DNA from 2 places in the Streptococcus hongkongensis genome. Region 2 is predicted to be linked to the other one. Evidence: predicted binding sites of a transcription regulator. Region 2 holds the regulator's gene; the other holds the start of a gene.

Region 1 (7,863 bases), on a different contig from region 2:
AGACTTAACAGAAATGGCAAGTCAAGGATTACTTGAACCAGTGATTGGTAGAGATAAAGAAATTACCCGCATGATTCAAGTTCTGAGTCGGAAAACCAAGAACAATCCTGTTTTAGTAGGGGATGCTGGTGTCGGTAAGACAGCTCTTGCTTATGGCTTAGCACAACGTATTGCCAATGGTTCTATTCCTTATGAACTGCAAGATATGCGTGTTTTAGAACTTGATATGATGAGTGTTGTTGCTGGAACGCGTTTCCGTGGGGATTTCGAGGAACGAATGAATCAAATCATTGATGATATTGAAAGTGATGGGAAAATCATTCTTTTTGTCGATGAACTCCATACAATTATGGGGTCAGGCAGTGGCATTGATAGTACATTAGATGCAGCTAATATTTTAAAACCTGCCTTATCACGTGGAACACTACATATGGTTGGGGCAACGACACAAGAAGAGTACCAAAAGCATATTGAAAAAGATGCCGCTTTGTCACGTCGCTTTGCTAAAGTGCTGATTGAAGAACCAAATTTGGAAGATGCCTATCAGATTTTACTGGGACTGAAAGCTTCTTATGAAAACTTCCATAACGTTACAATTTCTGACCAAGCTGTTAAAACAGCTGTTAAGGTAGCTCATCGCTATCTTACTAGCAAAAATCTCCCGGATTCTGCCATTGATTTATTAGATGAAGCTAGTGCAACTGTGCAAGGATTGGTTAAAAAAGAGCGACCTTCAATCTTATCAGCGATTGACCAAGCAATTTTGGACAAAGACTTTAAAAAGGTGTCCAAGTTACTGAAATCATCCCAGAAAAATAAAACAATAAAACCAACTCCTGTCACTGAAGACGATATCATGTCCACTCTAAGCAAACTATCCGGTATTCCAGTTGAAAAGTTGACACAGGCCGATAGCAAAAAGTACCTTAACTTGGAAAAAGAATTGCATAAGCGCGTGATCGGTCAAGAAGATGCTGTTTCAGCTATCTCAAGAGCTATTCGTCGTAACCAATCAGGTATTAGAACTGGAAGACGACCAATCGGTTCCTTTATGTTCTTAGGGCCAACGGGTGTTGGTAAAACAGAATTAGCAAAAGCTTTAGCAGAAGTCCTTTTTGATGATGAATCAGCACTAATCCGATTCGACATGTCAGAGTATATGGAAAAATTTGCGGCTAGTCGATTAAATGGGGCACCTCCTGGCTATGTCGGCTATGAAGAAGGTGGCGAACTGACAGAGAAAGTTAGAAATAAACCTTATTCTGTTCTACTATTTGACGAAGTCGAAAAAGCCCACCCAGATATCTTTAATGTTCTATTGCAGGTTTTAGACGATGGGATATTAACAGACAGTCGTGGTCGCCGCGTTGACTTCTCAAACACGATCATTATTATGACTAGTAACTTGGGAGCAACAGCTCTTCGTGATGATAAAACTGTTGGTTTTGGGGCTAAAGACTTTAGTCAAGACCACCAAGCCATGGAAAAACGCATTTTGGAAGAGTTGAAAAAATCCTACAGACCAGAATTTATTAACCGGATTGACGAGAAGGTGGTCTTCCATAGCCTCAGCAAGGAGGATATGAGACAAGTAGTCATGATTATGCTTAAACCATTGCATGATAATTTGGCGGAAAAAGGAATTAGTCTGAAAATCCAACCATCAGCCCTCAACTATCTTTCAGAGGAAGGTTATGATGTGGAAATGGGGGCAAGACCACTCCGCAGAACAATTCAAACCCACATCGAAGATAAGTTGTCAGAATTAATTCTTTCTGATGACTTGTCAAGCGGACATGAGTTGAAAATTGGCATGTCCTATGGGAAACTTAAATTTGAAATTGTATAACTAGCTAAGTTGAGATGATATTCTCAGCTTTTGTTTTTTTCTAAGATTAACAGGATTTATGTTTGAATGAGAGATGTATTTCAGGTATAAAAGGAATCTTTTTTTCTTGACTATTTTTGACCAAGTGATAAAATAAGAGAGTAAGTTAGCACTGTTATGACAAGAGTGCTAATAAATTCAGACAATAATAGGAGGCATATAAATGTTAAAACCTTTAGGAGATCGTGTGGTCGTCAAACTTGAAGAGGAAAAAGAGCAAACGGTTAGTGGCTTTGTTTTGGCAGGGGCTCATAAAGAGACTACCAGAAAAGCGACAGTTCTTGCTGTTAGCGAAACAGGGTTACGAACAATTACAGGTGAACTTGTACCACCAGCTGTTAAAGTTGGTGACATGGTATTGGTTGCAAATGATCCTGGTTTAGATGTCACAATAGATGATGAGACTGTGACAGTCATTCGTGAATCAGACATTTTAGCTATTATTGATTAATCAGTTTAATAACGATAGAAATAGAAGGAAGGATAGATATGTCAAAAGATATTAAATTCTCAGCAGATGCGCGTGCAGCAATGGTACGTGGTGTCGATATTTTAGCAGATACTGTTAAAGTTACCTTAGGCCCCAAAGGACGTAATGTTGTTCTTGAAAAAGCATTTGGCTCACCATTAATTACTAATGATGGAGTGACTATTGCAAAAGAAATAGAGTTAGAAGATCACTTTGAAAATATGGGAGCTAAATTGGTTTCTGAAGTTGCTTCAAAAACAAATGATATTGCAGGTGACGGAACAACTACAGCTACTGTATTGACACAAGCTATTGTTCGTGAAGGACTTAAAAATGTGACTGCCGGTGCTAACCCAATTGGCATTCGTCGAGGCATTGAATTAGCTGCAGCAACAGCTGTTGAAGAATTAAAAGCTATTGCGCAACCTGTTACTGGTAAAGAAGCTATTGCGCAAGTTGCAGCTGTTTCTTCACGCTCAGAAAAAGTTGGTGAGTACATTTCTGAAGCCATGGAACGTGTTGGCAATGATGGTGTCATCACCATTGAAGAATCACGTGGGATGGAAACAGAATTAGAAGTGGTTGAAGGGATGCAGTTTGACCGTGGCTACCTTTCTCAATACATGGTAACAGACAATGAGAAGATGGTTGCCGACCTTGAAAATCCATTTATTTTAGTCACTGACAAAAAAGTATCAAATATCCAAGAAATTCTTCCACTCTTAGAAGAAGTCTTGAAAACAAATCGTCCACTATTGATTATTGCTGATGATGTTGATGGTGAAGCCCTACCAACATTAGTATTAAATAAAATTCGTGGAACATTTAATGTTGTTGCGGTAAAAGCACCAGGCTTTGGAGACCGTCGCAAAGCTATGCTAGAAGACATTGCTATTCTAACAGGTGGAACTGTGATTACTGAAGATCTTGGTTTAGAGCTTAAAGATGCTACAATGGCTGCGCTAGGCCAAGCAGCTAAGATTTCTGTGGATAAAGATTCAACAGTAATCGTTGAGGGATCAGGCAGTGCGGAAGCGATTGCCAACCGTGTAGGCCTAATTAAATCTCAGTTAGAGACAACAACATCTGACTTTGACCGTGAGAAATTGCAAGAACGTCTGGCTAAGTTAGCTGGTGGTGTTGCCGTTATCAAGGTTGGTGCTGCGACAGAAACTGAATTAAAAGAAATGAAATTACGTATTGAAGATGCCCTCAACGCAACTCGCGCTGCTGTTGAAGAGGGTATCGTTGCAGGTGGGGGAACTGCCTTGATTTCAGTCATCGAGAAAGTTCAAGCTCTTGAACTTGAAGGAGATAAGGCGACAGGACGTAACATTGTTCTGCGTGCCCTCGAAGAGCCTGTAAGACAAATTGCCTACAATGCAGGTTATGAAGGGTCAGTTATCATTGATCGTTTGAAAAACAGTTCAAAAGGAACAGGCTTCAATGCGGCTAATGGCGAATGGGTTGATATGATTGAAACTGGAATTATCGATCCCGTTAAAGTGACGCGTTCTGCCTTGCAAAATGCAGCATCGGTGGCTAGTTTAATTCTTACTACAGAAGCTGTTGTGGCAACTAAACCAGAACCTTCAGCACCAGCTATGCCAGCAGGAATGGATCCAAGTATGATGGGTGGCATGATGTAATTTACTCATAAGAACCTATTACAATAATAAAAGAGTCTGGGACAAATTGATCTGCCCCTCAAAAGTTAGACAATTTATATTTAGTTGAAGGATTGAGTTCTGTATTGTACAGGACTTAGTCCTTTTAACTTTATTTTGATTCTTTTATTATTGTAATAATAGATGTAGTCTGAGATAGCGTCTCTCAGCTCATCAAGTGATTTAAAGTTCTTCTCACATCCATAAAACATCTCAGATTTTAAAATGTCAAAGAATGATTCCATCATTCCATGGTCTAAGCTATTTCCTTTATGTGACATGGATGGTCTCGTGCCATGCTCTTCTAAGAACTGGTGGTAGCTGTTGTGTTGGTATTACCAACCTTGGTCACTGTGAAGAATTGTTCCCTGATAGGATTCTTCTGAGAGTGGGACAGATATAACTTCTGGTCACTAGCTGGAATAGAAACTCTGTGACATCTGTATAATATTTTTCAAGTGGTTTAGCCCTTTCAAATTGACGGTTAACTTGATTGTCAGCTTTCTTCCCAATTTCTCCCTTGTAGGAATTATAACGATGTTTAGGTCGACTTCTAGCTTTCAAACCGAGCTCTCTCATCAAGACTTGAACCTTTTTGTGGTTAATCACAAACTTCTGATTACGCAATTCAAGATGAATCCGACGATAGCCATACCGACCTTTGTGTTCTGCATAGATAGTTTTAATGACTTCTTTTAATTCCGCATTTTTATCTTCTGAAGATAGTCTTTTGACGTGGTAATAGTAAGTTGAACGCGATAGTTTCAGAACATCAAGTAACGCTGACAATGAAAATTCAGGAATCAGCCCTTGAGTGATTACTGTTGCTCTTTGAGTCTTGCTTCGCCCTTCAGACGGTATTCCCTTAGCTTTTTTAGCGCGGCATTCTCCGCTCTAAGGTATTCATTTTCATATTGAAGACGCTCCAATTCGGTCATCTCTTCTAGTTTTTTCTTTGATTTACATCCCATTTGTACAGGTCTCACTTTTGATTTCTCAAGAATAGTATACCCGTTTTCCTTGTATTGTGCTATCCAATTTGAAAGTATTCCCCAGTTAGCTAAGGCATAATCAAGTGACGTTTGAAGTTGAGAGTTTCCATCATTAAGGACCTTATTAATTATTTTCTGCTTCAACTCCTTAGAATAATAGCTATTCTTACCCTTCTTAACAATTTCAATACCATAACGATTTATTAATCGAATCACGTATTTTATTCCAGCTTCACTTACTGCAAATTGTTTAGATAAGAGAGAGTAAAGTAGATCTTTTTGGCGTAACTTATATAGTTGTACTTTGTCTTCGTAACTTAATTTCATAAGAAAAACACCTCAATCGTTAGATTTTTGGTTTAACTTTTGGGGTGCAGTTCATAAATTTTCAGACTCTTTTTAATTTTTCGTCAAATTACTTTGTAAAAGGCTAGTGGTTATGCTACAATCAAGATAAATATGTAGAAAAATTAAAAAATAGAGAGAGTCCACCTATGTTTAGGAATAAAAAACAAATTTTTAGCATCAGAAAAACACTTCTAGGAGTAGGAAGTGTTTTATTAGGTGTCATGCTGACAACTAATCTGGTTTCCGCTGATGAAACAGTAACAGTTGCTAATGTCACAGATACAACAACACTTATTGAAAAGGCTGCAACAACTGCTCCAGCCGATACGACGGTTGTGAACACCCCGACAACAGTAAGTCCAGTAATTACAGCAGCTGCAGTTGGGGATCCCGTTGTTACAGAAACAGTCATTGCAAGTCCAATTCGTTATGTAGCAGATAACACACAGCCAGTTGGCTACCAGTCTGTTCAAACGCAAGGAACATCTGGGAAACTAATTTATACAACAGTTAATGGAACGACGACAGTACAACGCATTGAACCAACTGAAACGGTTATTGTTATGGGAACAAAACCAGTAACAACTACTGTTGAAACGACACCAGCGACTACTGATTATAGCATTGATGTGACAAAGCCAGTTGGCACAGATGTGATTATTCCTGCGCAAGACGGAACTAAAACAACAACGATAACTAATACTATTCAAACAGAAACAACTGCTCCAACTAGTCCAGCTGTCTATTCAGAAGGCTATAAATGGATAGACCAACCATTTTATCATATAGATACGACGCAACCGTTACCGAGTGATCGCGTAGTCATTGATACCTTATTTGTGGATAGACCACCTTTAACAGCGGACTATAATACAAGTGAATCTACAGTTCGTGAGTTAGCTCAATTTAGTGAAAACTATATCTATGAATATCTAACCGTGACAAATCCTGATGGAACAACAACACAAACTAAATATGTTAGAACGATCACAGCTGAAATGTTAGATCCGACAGATACACAATTAAGAAGTTTACTGGGGTTGACGAATGATACTGACTTCTATTCTCGCCTGTTAACGACAGCTCAAGAAGATATGTGGACAGCATCTGCTCAGGATTATGGTGTAGAGATTGTTCCAGAAGATTTAACAACATCTGCTGACGATTTCTTGCGCTATGATAATAGCAATATTATTAATGATGCTTTTTATGCAGATATCAAGGCTGACTATCAACGTGCCTTGTTAGCGCAACAAGAGTTGACCGCTTTAGGAACCTGGACAAACCAGCAACAAGCTGATTTAGATAGGACAACGGCACAATTCCAATCTCTTACGCATCGTTATAATAATTACAAAGGTAGTATCTCTACGGCAATTGATTATAGCCACACCGCAACTATGACAGCCCAACAGAAAGCTGATTTTGAAGCAAAAATTCAAGCACTACCGTTAGAAATTCAACGTGTTCTAGGAAATATTGCCATCTATGATACTGAGATTCCTGGTATGGGATCTGGAACGTTAGGTTTAGCCAATTCTGCAACTCAATCAATTGATTTACTATATAATGCAAGTAATTCAGAACTGTTAGCGACACTCTTACATGAAATGACGCATATTATTGATTTTAAGAGTGGATTATATCAAGAAGTGACCGATAGAAATACAGATGGCACTATTGGAACAGTTCCTGCTTTATCTGATACGCAAGAATTTTTAGATATTTACCATACCTATTTTGATCGTAGTGATGTTTGGTCTTATTATAGAGATAATAGTGCAGAAGCCTTTGCAGAAGGCTTAAGTGAGTATATCATGCATCGATTATACGGCACGCCTTATGCAACGTATGTTCCAAATCCATATACAGGTGATGCTTATAATCCTGGGAATGGGACAGGTTACAGTCCATTTGCAGCAAGTGAGTTTTACTTTGCAAGTCTCTATAATAGATTATTTGACTACCCAAGAACTGCTAGTGTTGTACCATATGTAACAACTGTAACACAGATAGCTCCTGTAAATGGTCAGGTTATTTATGGAGCAAAGCCAACAGATTCATCTATAACAACGGCTTATAAAACTGTTTATGTTGCAGATCCTAATGAAGTCTATGATCCCACTGGACAGACTGATATCATTCAAGCAGGTGTTAAAGGTCAAACAGTTGTTAGAACAACATATGCCTTGGATGCCAATAATCAATTAGTTGCAACTGAAACAGTTATTTCTGATAAACCAGCACAAGATCAAATTATTACAAAAGGGACACAAGCAACAACAAGTGATTCAACAGTTGCAATTACAGTAGTCTATCAAGAAGTAACAGACAACTCCTTAGCTGATTGGCAAGTTAAAGTTGTAGATTCTGGTCAGGTAGGTCTTGTTAGAACAACTACAACTTATACTCTTGATCCTGTAACAGGGAGTATTACACCATCAACGACAACAGTAACAGTGACAACCATGCGTCCGATGCTTGTTCAATATAAAGTTG
Region 2 (7,863 bases):
GGGCTAATTATCGTCGGCACAATTTTTGCCTATACTTTCTTTTTAAAAGGGGCAAGTCTCGTAGGGCCTGTCAAGGGAAGTTTATTAGCAGCTGTTGAGCCTATTGCTTCGGTACTCTTTGCTGTTCTTCTCCTTTCGGAAATTTTTTATCCCATAGATCTCCTTGGTATGCTTTTTATTATGATGGCTGTGCTACTGATTTCACTTAGAGATATTATCCTGTTGAGGCGTCAGAAGAACTTTCAAGATTTGCGCTGAGCTTGAAAGCTTACTTTGAAGCAAACTATGATATAATGGGTAAAACTAAAAAGGAGACTATTATGATTGGGTCGATAATTGTCGGTGCTATCATCGGGATGATAGCTGGAAAAATAACTGAAAAAAGTGATTCAATGGGTTGCATCACTAATATTGCAGCTGGTCTAATTGGGTCATCAGTTGGCCAAAGTTTATTTGGCAATTGGGGACCACATTTGGCTGGGATGGCCTTGCTCCCATCAATTTTGGGTGCGGCTATTGTGATTGCCCTAGTTTCGATGTTGTTTGGAAAAAAATAAAAACCGTTGGGCGATCAACGGTTTTTGCATGAAAAATGCTATTTGATGAAATACATGACAAGAATAATCTACTAGAAAGCATCGTATAGAATGAAAAGACAAACTGTAACAGCACGTCTGGTCAAATCAATTGGGTGGGAAGACAATGCCCTAGAAGTCGAGTATGTCTCAGGACTAATTCATCACTACCATGAAGTCACTGAAGCAGACTATATCCGCTCCCTAACGGGAAACATCGACAAAAAAATCAGACTCATCGGCAAAAGCCATCAATTTATTAGGGTGGTGGAGTAGGGGGATAAATCAAATAAAAGTTCCAATCAAAAATGCTAAACTGATGATAATAATCAATAACATTGCAGTTTCGATAACAGCATTATTATTCCTTAAAAATGTCGTTTTTTCAGCAGTAAAGCCCCACTTATACTGCTTTGGAATGGGAATGGCTAAAATTAATATGACTATTAAAATCCCATAACTAAAATAAGTTGAAAATCCTTTGCTTAACAGAATATTTCCTAAGAGAAAAAGGAAAATTTGGACAATTTTGATTAGCCTAATAAATTTAATATCATTTATTTTTTTCATTCCGAGCCCTCTTTCTATTACAATCCTCTTTAAGGTATTCACAAAGTGCAAGCCAAAGTTGGGTAGAAACAATAGTTATAACACTTTGAACTGAGTTTCCAAAGTAATACCTTAGATTATTTTGATACCTAAATGATACCTCAGTAGTGAAAAAGATACAATAGTACAATCAAAAGTGTGAAAAGATTTTATATTTAATAATTGATCACAAAAAGAAACAAAAGCCATCTAGAAGGTGACTTTGCTATATCATGCTAGCCCATGTTCCACCGATTTTTTGGACGGCTACCGCTTTTTTATCAAGATTATAGATTTCTTTAAATTGTTGTTGGATTTGAGAAAGGTTCATTTTTGTTTTCCCAACGTAACCACTTAAACTATCTTGATAAGTCCAATTAGATAAAGCATTAATTTCTGGGTAATTTTTAATTGATTCAGATTTATCCTTAAACTTAACCAATATCTTATGTTCGAACTTCTCAGAGGCACCTAATTTTGTAAAAGTATCATTTTTTATCTCAATAGCTATAGCTATATACCACCTTTTTATTAATATAAGAGGAATTATAGCATCTTTGTAACCGTTATCAATTGAATAAACTATTTTTTATAAATATTATTTTCAACAAAAAAACACACCTAGAAACCTTGTTAAATCAACATTTCTAATAGTGTGTTCTTTACAAGCAACATAAAATTGTCTTATCTCTTTTATTGGTTGCTATGCCTATTATAGATAATCAGTATGGTTTTTTGGTGTCAATTGAGTGACAATTTTTATCTTAAATGTTGTAGTTGTCATCTTTCTGAAATGAATTAACGAAATAGCAAGGGTGTTCTGGAATTGTTCGTATTTTTATGGTAAAATTTAACAAATATTAGGAGGTGCTTCGAATGAAAGCTATTATTACAGTGGTTGGTAAAGACAGCAAAGGGATTGTTGCTGGTGTTTCTGGTAAGATTGCTGAACTTGGTTTAAATATTGATGATATTTCGCAAACTGTCCTAGATGATTATTTTACCATGATGGCCTTGGTTTCGAGTCCAGATAAGCAAGACTTTACGGTCTTACGTCAAGCTTTTAAAGATTACGGTGATAGCTTACAAGTGAAGATTAATATCCAAAGTACGGCTATTTTTGATGCTATGCATAACTTATAAGGAGCCTCTAAATGGATATCAAACAAGTTAAAGAAACAATTGATATGATTGAAGAACAACACTTTGATATCAGAACCATCACAATGGGAATTTCCCTTCTTGATTGTATTGACTCTGATATTGATCGTTCGGCTGAAAAAATCTATCAAAAAGTAGTGACAAAAGCTGCTAACCTAGTTGCTGTTGGTGATGAGATTGCTGCTGAATTGGGTATTCCCATTGTTAATAAACGTGTGTCGGTCACACCAATTGCTTTGATTGGCGCAGCAACTGATGCAACAGACTATCTACCTCTTGCTAAGGCTTTAGACAAAGCTGCGCATGAAATTGGGGTGGACTTTATTGGTGGCTTTTCGGCACTCGTTCAAAAGGGCTACCAAAAGGGTGATGAGATTTTAATTAATTCTATTCCTAAAGCACTAGCTGAGACTCAAAAAGTTTGTTCATCCGTAAACATTGGGTCAACTAAGTCAGGGATTAACATGACTGCGGTAGCTGATATGGGCCGTATCATTAAAGAAACTGCTCAATTATCAGATTTAGGTGCTGCAAAACTGGTGGTTTTTGCCAATGCTGTGGAGGATAATCCATTTATGGCTGGCGCATTCCACGGGGTTGGAGAGGCTGACGTAGTGATTAACGTTGGCGTTTCTGGTCCTGGCGTTGTCAAACGTGCTCTTGAAAAAGTGAGAGGCGAAAGCTTTGACGTTCTCGCTGAAACCGTTAAGAAGACGGCTTTCAAAATTACTCGGATTGGTCAATTGGTTGGGCAAATGGCTAGTGAGCGTCTAGGCGTTAAGTTCGGGATTGTTGATTTGTCCTTAGCTCCGACTCCGGCTGTTGGTGACTCTGTGGCGCGCGTGCTCGAAGAGATGGGTCTTGAAATGGTAGGGACTCATGGGACAACTGCTGCGCTAGCCCTCTTAAATGACGCTGTGAAAAAAGGTGGCGTAATGGCCTGCAACCAAGTTGGAGGACTGTCAGGTGCCTTCATACCAGTCTCAGAGGATGAGGGGATGATTGCGGCTGTTCAGAATGGATCTCTGAACCTAGAAAAATTAGAAGCCATGACGGCGATTTGTTCAGTAGGTCTGGATATGATTGCTATTCCTGACGATACCCCATATGAAACCATTGCTGCCATGATTGCTGATGAAGCAGCTATTGGTGTCATTAATCAAAAAACAACAGCAGTTAGGATTATTCCAAAAGGTAAAGTTGGCCAAATGATTGAATTTGGTGGCTTACTTGGAACTGCACCAGTCATATCAGTCAATAAAAACTCATCAGCAGACTTTATTGCGCGTGGTGGACAAATCCCTGCGCCAATCCATAGCTTTAAGAATTAAGAAGAAACACTTGCTTTTTAGCAGGTGTTTTTGTCAGCCTCTTGGTTTTTAATGCCCATCGATTAATTGTCTAAGATTGGCTGAAAGCCTATTTAATGCTATAATATTAAAGAGAATCTGGAGGTTACTATGACAAAGACAAGATTATATATTGCGCGTCACGGGAAAACAATGTTTAATACAATAGGTCGTGCCCAAGGTTGGAGTGATACACCCTTAACTAAAAAAGGTGAAGAGGGCATCAGAGAATTAGGATTAGGTTTAAAGGATGCCGCAATCCCTTTTCAAGCAGCATTTTCAAGTGACTCTGGCAGAACCATGCAAACCATGGAAATTGTTTTACGTGAGTCAGAAAATGAGTTCCTACCTTATACTAGAGATAAACGAATCCGTGAATGGTGCTTTGGTAGTTTAGATGGCGCCTATGACTCGGAGTTATTTTTAGGTGTCCTTCCTAGAACAAAAGCCTTTGAAGGTAAAGAAAATATGTCAGAAGTTCCTTATTCTGAATTGGCACAAAGTATTGTTGAAGTAGATACTGCTAATTGGGCAGAGCCTTGGGAAATATTGCGTAAACGGATTTATGATGGTTTTGAAGCTATCGCTTTATCTATTCAAAATAGTGGTGGAGGTAATGCCATTGTTGTGAGTCACGGAATGACTATTGGGACTTTCATGTGGTTAATTGATCCAAGTCGTAAAAAACAATACATTGATAATGGAAGTATTACAGTAGTTGACTTCGAAGATGGTAAATTCACTATTGAAACCGTTGGTGATATGTCCTACCGTCTACGTGGTCGCCAAATGATTGAAGAAGAATGTCATGAAAAATAGAAAAATTATTATTTTTTTAGGAAAAGTTTTGGTTGTTTTCGTCTTTTTCTTTGGACTTTATGTGCTTATCCGAGAGGATAATCCAAGTCAGACAGTCAGGCAAGATAAAGTTAATTTAACCAAGGATAAAAAACATACAACAACCAAAAAGAAAATTACTGGGCTACCTAAGGTATCAACAAAAGATTGGGAACTCATTTTGGTAAATAGAGATCATCCTACACAAGAATTGAATCCAACTTTAGCTGACTTAAATGGGATCCAACTAGATGCTCGTATTGTTGACGCTGCAGCAGGATTTTTAGCAGCTGCGCAAGCCATTGACCCCGAAGAACATCTCATCTCGGGTTACCGTAGTGTAGAGACGCAAGCCCAACTGTTTCAGTCTTATATTGATCAGGAAAAGGCCAATAATCCTAGTTTGACGGATGCTGAAGCTGAAAAATTAGTTCAAACCTATTCCCAACCAGCAGGGGCTAGTGAACATGTGACTGGCTTAGCGATGGACATGGGAACCTCTAACTACTTGAATCAGAGCCATGTTGAAACGGTCAAACAAATTGTTGCACTAGCTGCTGATTATGGTTTTGTCTTACGATTCCCTGAAGACAAGGAAAAGATTACTGGAGTTGGGTATGAAGATTGGCACTATCGTTATGTGGGAAAAGCTTCCGCTAAGTACATGTCTGAGCATAAGCTGACGCTAGAAGAATATATTGCCTTACTAAAGGAGAATCAATGAGATCGCGATTAACATTAAATACATTTTTACTCCTGTTATTTTTCTTTGTTTTTGCAATCGTCACACCCTTGTTGTTACATGCTAAAACACCAAATGCTAGTCAGCTAGTCACTGTTCCTTATTCTGAAAAAGGTTTTATTGATGACATTGCAAAGAGGGTGAAACCTTATGCGAAAATATACGGCATTAGACCCTCTATTGTGATTGGTCAAATTGTAATAGATAGTCAAAATGGGCAAAGTATTTTGGCGGCCAAGTATCATAATTTATTTTCCATGCTTGCAAAACCGGGTGATAACTATGTTATTTTAGAGTCAACAAAGCCTATCTTAACTAATCCAAATAATACAAGATTAAAATTTAGCTCTTATCCAAATTGGGAAGCCTCTATTGCTGATTATTTTGCTTGTCTTCGACAAGGTACAATTTGGGATAAACAATTGTATCATCAGTTAGCTACGCAAGAAGGCTATAAGGCACCAGCAGAGTCACTAGGGAAATATATCTATTCTTATGATAAAAATTATCCGACAAAGCTTATAAAAGTCATTGAAGATAAGAATTTAACGCAATATGATTAAGTCATTAGCACTCTAAAAAAAGAGTGCTAATTTTTTATGCTTTTCTCTTGACAAGGTTCTTTTTAGGAGTATAATGGAAATATAAGTTAGCAGTCTAACTGGTAGAGTGCTAAAGTAAAAAGGGGGAGTGTTAATGATAACAGAACGTCAAAATGACATTTTAAATTTAATTGTTGACCTCTTTACTCAAACACATGAACCTGTTGGGTCTAAGGCTCTCCAAGCCAGTATCGAATCAAGTAGTGCAACTATTCGAAACGAGATGGCTAAACTGGAAAAAATGGGGCTACTTGAAAAAGCTCATACTTCTAGCGGACGCATGCCAAGTCCAGCCGGCTTTAAATATTTTGTAGAGCATTCTTTGAGTCTTGATAGCATTGATGAACGTGATGTTTATCAAATGGTTAAAGCTTTTGATTTCGAAGCTTTCAATTTAGAGGATATCTTAAAAAAAGCCAGTCAAGTTTTAGCTGATATTACAGGTTACAGCGTAGCCATTCTTGATGTTGAGCCAGCAAGGCAAAAGTTGACGGGCTTTGATATCGTTCAACTATCGACGCATGATGCTTTGGCTGTTTTAAACTTAGATGATTCAAAGCCCTTGACTGTTCAATTTGCCATTCCTAAAAATTTCTTGGCACGTGATTTGTTCAAACTCAAAGAGATTGTGGATGAAAGGTTGACAGGTAGGGAATTGTTGGATGTTCACTACAAGTTAAGGACAGAGATTCCTCAAGTTCTACAGAAATATTTCGCGATTACGGATAATGTTTCAGACTTGTTTGATTATATTTTCAGTAGTCTTTTTCGGGAAACTATTTTTGTTTCAGGAAAGGTCAATGCTTTAGAATACGCAGGGATTGAAACTTATCAATTTTTAGATAGTGAGCAAGCTTTGGCACTGTCAATTAGGCAAGGGATGGCGGAAAATGAAATGGCAACGGTTCAAGTTGCTGATAGTTGTGAGCCGGCCTTATCTGATTTAAGTTTACTAACTTACAAATTCTTAATTCCTTATAGAGGGTTTGGCTTACTGAGTTTGATTGGTCCAATTGACATGAATTATCGACGCAATGTTAGCTTAATCAATGTCGTTGGTCGTATCTTAGCCATGAAGTTGCGAGATTACTATCGTTATCTCAATAGTAACCACTATGAAGTAAATGAATTTTAATAGAAAAATGAAAAGAGGTATGTGACTTGTCGAAACACAAAAATGATGATGTCAAACAAGAAGAAATCAATGAAGACTTAGATCAAGTGACTGAGGAAGTTGTTGCATCTGATGAGTCAGTTGAAGATGTTGCAGAAGAAAAAGTTCCTGAAAAAAGCGAGCTTGACTTAGCTATGGAACGGTCTGAAGAATTTGAGAATAAGTATCTTCGTGCACATGCTGAAATGCAAAATATCCAACGCCGTGCTACTGAAGAGCGTCAAACGATTCAACGATATCGTTCACAGGATTTAGCTAAAAAAATCTTGCCAAGTTTAGATAACTTAGAACGTGCTTTAGCTGTTGAAGGCTTAACAGATGATGTTAAAAAAGGTTTAGAAATGGTTCAAGAAAGTTTACTTCAAGCTCTTAAAGAAGAGGGGATTGAAGAAGTTGCTGTTGAAACATTTGATCACAACCTACATATGGCTATTCAAACGATGCCAGCTGATGATGAACACCCAGCTGATTCAATTGCACAAGTCTTCCAAAAAGGCTACAAACTTCATGAACGCTTGTTAAGACCGGCCATGGTAGTGGTTTACAACTAACTAGGATACAAAGGGCGTTAGAAATCTGTATGAAAATAGGAAATCGGTAGACAATTCTGAATTTCGAAACGATTTATCTTTTTCACTAAGATTTTAGCCCGTGTTCAACTAAATTAAATCTAAATTATTATTTCGACCGCCAAGTCGTTAAACTAGACTCTAAATAAATTAATAAACGAACTTTAAAATTTGAAAGGAATTGAACGTGTTCAATCGTTGATGTCAAAAGCTTCGCTTTTCTTATCTCCAGATTGAAATAGTCCACTGGACTATTTCAACGTTCT

The links. Region 2 encodes HrcA, which represses chaperone genes, less so after heat shock. Its sites were predicted from a motif close to TTAGCACTCNNNNNNNNNGAGTGCTAA; they were not measured.
Region 1: groES (co-chaperone GroES) is a predicted target of HrcA. The motif match lies at 1,995-2,021, and genes of this name have one in related genera.

Annotation. Positions count from the first base shown of each region.
Region 1 is NZ_JBRUGD010000014.1:49,950-57,812, reverse strand. Features, by position in the region: gene ACVRZD_RS08925 (ATP-dependent Clp protease ATP-binding subunit) at 1-1,849, shown strand, start outside; gene groES (co-chaperone GroES) at 2,052-2,339, shown strand; gene groL (chaperonin GroEL) at 2,378-4,006, shown strand; partial or broken gene ACVRZD_RS08910 (IS3 family transposase) at 4,087-5,343, opposite strand; gene ACVRZD_RS08905 (G5 domain-containing protein) at 5,511-7,863, shown strand, end outside.
Region 2 is NZ_JBRUGD010000005.1:132,180-140,042, forward strand. Features, by position in the region: gene ACVRZD_RS04530 (DMT family transporter) at 1-258, shown strand, start outside; gene ACVRZD_RS04535 (GlsB/YeaQ/YmgE family stress response membrane protein) at 321-557, shown strand; gene ACVRZD_RS04540 (hypothetical protein) at 648-851, shown strand; gene ACVRZD_RS04545 (hypothetical protein) at 861-1,145, opposite strand; gene ACVRZD_RS04550 (hypothetical protein) at 1,390-1,605, opposite strand; gene ACVRZD_RS04555 (ACT domain-containing protein) at 2,040-2,306, shown strand; gene ACVRZD_RS04560 (PFL family protein) at 2,318-3,655, shown strand; gene ACVRZD_RS04565 (histidine phosphatase family protein) at 3,785-4,492, shown strand; gene ACVRZD_RS04570 (M15 family metallopeptidase) at 4,482-5,234, shown strand; gene ACVRZD_RS04575 (glucosaminidase domain-containing protein) at 5,231-5,815, shown strand; gene hrcA (heat-inducible transcriptional repressor HrcA) at 5,949-6,989, shown strand; gene grpE (nucleotide exchange factor GrpE) at 7,016-7,579, shown strand.